2 regions of the Thermoanaerobacter ethanolicus JW 200 genome follow, and region 2 is predicted to be linked to the other one. Evidence: riboswitches for the same ligand, from Rfam matches in the RefSeq annotation. Region 2 holds a riboswitch; the other holds the start of a gene.
What was found. Region 2 has a riboswitch for cyclic di-AMP ahead of EB239_RS07830 (cell wall hydrolase). Riboswitches for the same ligand answer to the same signal wherever they lie in the genome.
Positions count from the first base shown of each region.

Region 1: linked by a shared signal. The riboswitch ahead of EB239_RS07300 (NAD/NADP-dependent octopine/nopaline dehydrogenase family protein) and the one ahead of EB239_RS07830 (cell wall hydrolase) in region 2 are both predicted to bind cyclic di-AMP.

Region 1 covers NZ_CP033580.1:1,479,280-1,482,625, forward strand. The annotation lists gene EB239_RS07285 (LCP family protein) at 1-257, shown strand, start outside; gene rsfS (ribosome silencing factor) at 274-627, shown strand; gene EB239_RS07295 (helix-turn-helix transcriptional regulator) at 736-1,386, shown strand; cyclic di-AMP (ydaO/yuaA leader) riboswitch at 1,449-1,580, shown strand; gene EB239_RS07300 (NAD/NADP-dependent octopine/nopaline dehydrogenase family protein) at 1,682-2,782, shown strand; gene EB239_RS07305 (cobalamin-dependent protein) at 2,779-3,346, shown strand, end outside.
Region 2 covers NZ_CP033580.1:1,580,919-1,584,264, forward strand. The annotation lists gene EB239_RS07825 (sensor histidine kinase) at 1-1,360, shown strand, start outside; gene EB239_RS14975 (hypothetical protein) at 1,447-1,605, shown strand; cyclic di-AMP (ydaO/yuaA leader) riboswitch at 1,664-1,790, shown strand; gene EB239_RS07830 (cell wall hydrolase) at 1,790-2,593, shown strand; gene EB239_RS07835 (TMEM165/GDT1 family protein) at 2,647-3,207, opposite strand.

The DNA.
Region 1 (3,346 bases), 100 kb from region 2:
TAGAAGTTTTAAATGGCGGTGGTATACCAGGAGCTGCTACAAAGACTGCTGATTTGTTAAAACAACAAGGGTATGATGTAGTGAAGATAGGAAATGTAATAGGTACCACTTACAACACTACTCAGATAATCAATAGGACTGATGATAAAAAAATAGTAGAAGATCTGAAGAAAATTTTAAAAAACGCTATTGTAGTGGAAGATACGAATGGAGACAGTAATGTTGATATAACTATAATTTTAGGGAAAAACATATAAAATGGAGGGTGATTTAGTGATAGACGGAAAAGATAAGGTGTCTAAAATTTATAAAGTTTTAGAAGACAAAAAAGCTTATGATATAAAGATCTTGTATATAGGAGATTTAACGATTGTCGCAGATTATTTTGTTATTGCCACTGGCAGTTCGGATACTCACGTCAAAGCATTGACAGACGAAATTGAAAAAAAACTTATGGAAGACGGCGTTTTTGTTGATCATATTGAGGGTTACAATTGGGGCAAGTGGATTTTGATGGATTATGGAGATGTAATAGTTCACATATTTCAACAACCCGAAAGGGAATTTTATAATTTAGAAAGATTGTGGGCAGATGCAAAGGAAATAGTGCTTGACAACCGCATTTAAGGTATGTATAATAACGTTAATAAATTTTTAATGCTGTTATCTCTTGTGTCATTTTTTACTCTCTACCGCATATATTTAATATTGTATGATTAGGGGGATTCAAAGCCAATGGGAACACATCCTATCTTAAAAAGCATGATCCCAGTACTAGAAGGTATAGCTAATACATTTGGCAAAAATTGCGAAGTGGCATTACATGACTTTTCTTCCCCACAAAATCCTATCATTGCGATCATAAATCCCCATGTTACGGGAAGAGAAGTGGGGGCTCCATTGCCTGAGGCTATATTAAAAGTATTGAAATCAGATAATATTGAGAATTTAATAAATTATAAAAACAAGAGCAATGATGGAAAAATTTTGAAGTCGTCCGCGATTTTTATAAAAGATGAAAATGGCAAGCCCATTGGGTGCCTTACAATTAATATCGATATTTCAGAATTTATTATGGTGAAAAATACCTTATCAGAATTCTGTGAAGTAGCTGATACTACAGAAGAAAATAGAGAAAGTTATACGGGCAGTGTAAGTGATGTTTTGGAAAGCATTGTGAATACTACATTAGAGAATTATGGTAAACCTGTAAATTTTATGACAAAAGAAGAAAAGGTTCAGATAGTGAAAATGTTAGATGCAAAAGGGACTTTCTTAATAAGGGGCGCTGTGGATTACGTAGCAAAAATACTCTGTGTTTCCAGATATACTATATATAATTATTTGGATGAAATAAGGGTAGGAGAGGATTTTGGTAAATATTAGTCTGTTTTCCTTTACAAATATTAGATTTTATGATATAATAAAAATAAATTGAAAATTAAATAAAATGCTAAACGCTGAATTCGTAAAGAAGCGGGGGAACCACTTTCTGGGGTGAATCCATCTTTTAAAAGATGGTAGGGTTATCTTTCGACCCGAACCCGTCAGCTAACCTCGTAAGCGTTGAAAGAGGAGGATGATAGCATTGGTGTCTTTTTGGGTTTTTACAGACACCGAAGGTTAAAGCTATAGATTTCCCTCTATAGCTTTTTCATTTCTTTAAAAGGGGGTAGTAAAAATGAAACAACTCTCTTTTGCAGTAATTGGAGCTGGGAATGGGGGTCAAGCGATAGCGGGGCATCTCGCTTTAAAAGGCTATAAAGTTAATTTGTACAATAGAACCTATCAAAAATTACTTCCTATTATAGAAAAAGGTGGAATTGAATTAGAAGGAGAAGTAGAAGGGTTTGGCAAGTTAAATGTGATAACTGATGACATGGAGAAAGCTATTAAAGATGTTGATATAGTTTTAGTTGTAGTTCCTGCTTCTGCACATTATAAAATTGCCGAAGACATGCTGCCATATCTTAGGGATGGTCAAATAATTGTATTAAACCCTGGGAGAACTGGTGGTGCTTTAGAGTTTCATAATGTTACAAGAAAAAGAGAAGATTTAGATGTAGTTATTGCAGAAACAGATACTTTTATATACGCCTGCAGGTCTTCCATGGGAAGAGCTAAAATATACAAAATAAAAGAAGTAGTGTCTGTTGCTGCAATACCTAAAGAAAAAACAGAAATAGTGGTGGAAACACTTAATACTGCATTTTCTCAGTTTATTCCGGCGCAAAATGTTCTTGAAACGAGTCTTAACAATTTTGGAGCTGTTTTTCATCCCACCCCTACTCTTTTGAATGCAGCGAGAATAGAAACTACTAAAGGGAATTTTGAATATTATCGGGAAGGCATTTCTCCTTCTGTTGCAAAGATATTGGAAAAAATAGATAATGAGAGAATGATGGTGGCAAAAGCTCTGGGCGTAAATACTATTTCCGCTAAAAGATGGCTAAAAGAAAGTTATAATGCGGAAGGAGAAAATCTATATGAGGCAATTCAAAATACAAAAGCTTATGTTGGTTTATTAGCTCCTCAAACATTAGATTGTCGTTATATATTTGAAGATGTTCCTATGAGTTTAGTGCCTATGTCTTCTATAGGGAAAGAAATAGGCATTAAGACCCCCACTATTGATGCTGTTATACATCTTGCTTCAGTTATGCACGGAAAAGATTATTGGAAAGTTGGAAGAACGGCTGAAAAGCTTGGCATACAAGGTATGACAGTTGAAGAAATTATAGAATTGGTTGAAGGGAAAAGAAAGGAGGTAACGATAGCATGAAAAAGTTAATTGTAGCGGCAGCGATAGGTAATTGCGTCCATGTAGCAGGTGTGTATAACTTTTTGAGATTTGCAGAACAGCAAGGTTATGAGACTGTATTTTTAGGTCCTGCAGTTCCTATTAAAAAATTGATTGAAGCTGTTAAAGAACATAAGCCGGAGATTGTAGGAGTAAGCTTTAGACTAACTCCTTCAGCTCTTGAAAAACTTTTAGAAGAACTCAAGAGGGAAATAGAAGTAAATAATTTGCAACATATAAAATGGGTATTTGGAGGGACAGAGCCTACTGCAGAAGTAGCTCGTAAATCAGGAATATTTGCAGCAGTTTTTGATGGTAAAAATGGCGATGAAGCTACAATTAATTTCTTAAGAGGAGGAAGTTCAAACCATAGACAAAGAGTTTTTGCTGATACATTAATTGGAAGAATAGAAGATAAATATCCTTATCCTATAATAAGGCATCACTTTGGGCTTCCTTCATTGGAGGACACTATAGAAGGAGTTAAGAAGATAGCAGAAGCAGAAGTTTTAGATGTAATTTCTATAGCACCAGACCAAAATGCTC
Region 2 (3,346 bases):
GTGGCCCCGCCGCATAACTTTAAGGATAGCTCTTCTTTATTCTGTAGTTTTTTCAGTAATATTGGTTGCGCTTAATGCTTCTGTGCTTTACGGCTTAAAATATTATTTAATATACCAAGCAATGGACCAAGTAACAAGCCAGGCAGAGGCTATAAAAAGTAAACTGGGGGAAATAAAAGAGGACGTCAATTTATCTGAAAAAGATTTGATTTTTTCAAGCATACCAAATGAAAATATTTATACAAAAATATTTGATGAAAAAGGGAATGTCATCTATTCTTCTAAAAGATTAGAAAGAATTAATATTCCTCATGATGTAAACATAGATATTCCTGTTAAAATTGACAAATATGATAAGGATTTTACTTACCTCAATACCATTTTTAAAAGCGATGATAAAGTGTTCTATATTCAAGTGATAAAAGACATGGAAAATGAATATTTGTTTTTGAAGCTACTTTTTATTTTGATGTTTTTTGCGGATGCGGCAGGAATTTTTGTGTCCTTTATTGCAGGATATTTCGTTACAAAGAGGGCTTTAAGACCTGTGGATTATATGGCAAAAGAAGTAAGAGAGATAGATGCCCATGGGTTAAATAAAAGACTTAAAATATATGGAGAAGACGATGAACTTACAAGATTGGCAAAAACCTTTAATGACATGCTGGATAGGTTGGAAGATTCTTTTAAAAGGCAGAACATGTTTGTCTCTGATGCTTCTCACGAACTTAGAACCCCAATTTCTGTAATAAAAGGGTATATTGACATGTTGGATAGATGGGGAAAAGAGGACAAAGCCGTATTGCAAGAGGCTATAGAGGCGATTAAAAGAGAAACGTTAGACATGGAGCATCTCATTGAAAGACTCCTTTTGTTGGCAAAAGGAGATAATAAGTCAATAAAGTTAAATAAGGAACAATTTAATTTAAAGGATGTAATAAAAGAAGTTGCAGAGGAAATAAAAATGTTAAATGAAAGCAAAAATATAGTTGTAAAAGGGCAAAATGACATAAATATAACGGCTGACAAAAAACTCATTAAAGAGCTTATAAGGATATTTTTAGACAATGCAGCAAAATACACTTCTTCAGATGGCAATATAGAAATTGATGTGGGGAAAGATAATTCAAAAGCCTATATAAAAATTAAAGATGATGGCATAGGTATACCACAAGAAGATATTCCACATATTTTTGATAGGTTTTACAGAGTAGACAAAGCGAGAGCCAAGGAGACAGGTGGGGCAGGATTGGGATTAGCTATTGCTAAGTGGATTATTGAGGAACACAAAGGAAGTGTCACTGTAAAAAGTGAAGTAGGGAAAGGTAGTGAATTTACCATAACATTGCCTTTAAGGTGATGTTATTTTTTTATCGAACTTTGCTCTTGAAATTCTATATATTGTGTGGTATTATAATAATACAACAATATATAGAGGTGATTAAAATGAAAAACCAAGTGGCAGAGGATAAAAAACAGCTAAAAGAAAATAAAGCTGATCAAAATAATGTAAATGTGTTTACATGTCCGGATTGCGGTGCTAAATTGGTTCATGAGGGAGGTTGTGTTTTCTGTCCTTTCTGTGGTTACAGTGAGTGCCAGTAAGTACCTATCTTTCCACCAGTTTAATATGGACACAAGTTAAATATCCGGCTATAATTTAGTTAAAAATATGCCGAATCCCCGATAAGGGGTACGGGGGAACTAAATTGGGGTGAATCCACTTTTGTGGTAGGGTGTCCCTAACCCGAACCCGTCAACTAACCTCGGAGGCAAAAGGGGGAACAACATGTTTAATATTCGCATCAAGGTCAAACCTCTCATCGCATCAGTTATAGCCGGATTGTTTATTTCCCAATCAGTATTTGCCGCAACTTACACAGTTAAACCCGGCGATACCTTATGGGGTATAAGTCAAAAATACGGGACTACCTATACTAAGCTGATGTCTTTAAACGGCCTTCAAAATACAATAATATATCCAGGGCAAGTTTTACAAGTGCCGGGCAGTGATAACACATATGTTGTCCAAAAAGGTGACAGCTTGTACTTAATTGCTTTAAAATACGGTATTACTGTTGATATGCTCAAATCTGCAAACGGATACAAAAGCGACATAATATATCCTGGACAAGTCTTTATTATACCCCGGGATACTTCTTCTAATAGGACATATCAGGATGTCAGCAGAGGTTCTATTGAAAGGGGTGTAATACCCTACACAAAAGATGAATTTGACCTCCTTGCGCGACTTGTTACCGCGGAAGCAGATGGAGAACCATACCAGGCTAAAGTAGCAGTTGCGGCCGTAGTAATAAACAGAGTTAAAAGTGGTATTTTCCCTAATACTATAAAAGACGTGATATATCAAGTCGATGCATACGGAAATTACCAATTTACTCCTGTGTTAAATGGGTGGATAAATAGACCTGCCTCAGCTGACGCTATAAGTGCAGCAAGAGATGCGTTAAGTGGTGTTGACCCAACAAACGGAGCCTTGTATTATTTTGACCAAAGTTCTACTAATGCGTGGTTGTGGTCACTTCCTATAGCGGCAAGAATAGGTAATATGGTTTTCTGTTACGGCAGGTAAAACTTCCGATGAGAGGGTCAAAAACGGGTACAATTTAAGTACCCGTTTTTGACTTAGAAAAACAATTTATACAAAGTAGAAAGACCAAAGGCGATGAATATGAAAGAAGATAGATATTTTAAATATTTTGAAGGGATTCTTTTATTAAAATAAATGCCTACAATTATCCCTAATACATCTGCTAAAAATATTCCAAGAGTAGTGCCTATTAATATGTACAGAGGACTGTTGTATGATGCAGTCAAAGCTATAGCAGCCAATTGCGTTTTGTCTCCAAATTCTGATAGTACATATGTACTTATAATAGTTGCAACAGGACCGTATTTTGAATTTTTTATTTTTTCCTGTTTTGTTTCTTCCTCTATTAAAGTTGAAATTCCAAAAAACAAAAATAATAAAGCAGCTGAAAATTTTATATAAAAAATGGGAATGTATTCGGTGATATACGAACCAAATATCACAGCAATACCATTGTTTATTAAGGCTGCGATAAATATACTTATAAGAACAGTCCTTACTTTAAAAAGAGTAGCAAAGGCCATTGACATGAGCTGTGACTTATCTCCCATCTCAGAAGTAAAGATAAGGACAAATGATGTGACAAGTGCCTCCATTTTATTGCCTCCCCAACTATTATATTTGCTCTATAAATAAATTAGGACCTTTACATAATATGTAAAACATATTATGTAAAGGTCTCGTTCTTTAAGGTAAAGCCAGGGTTTCCCGATATGTTGACTTTACCACATATAA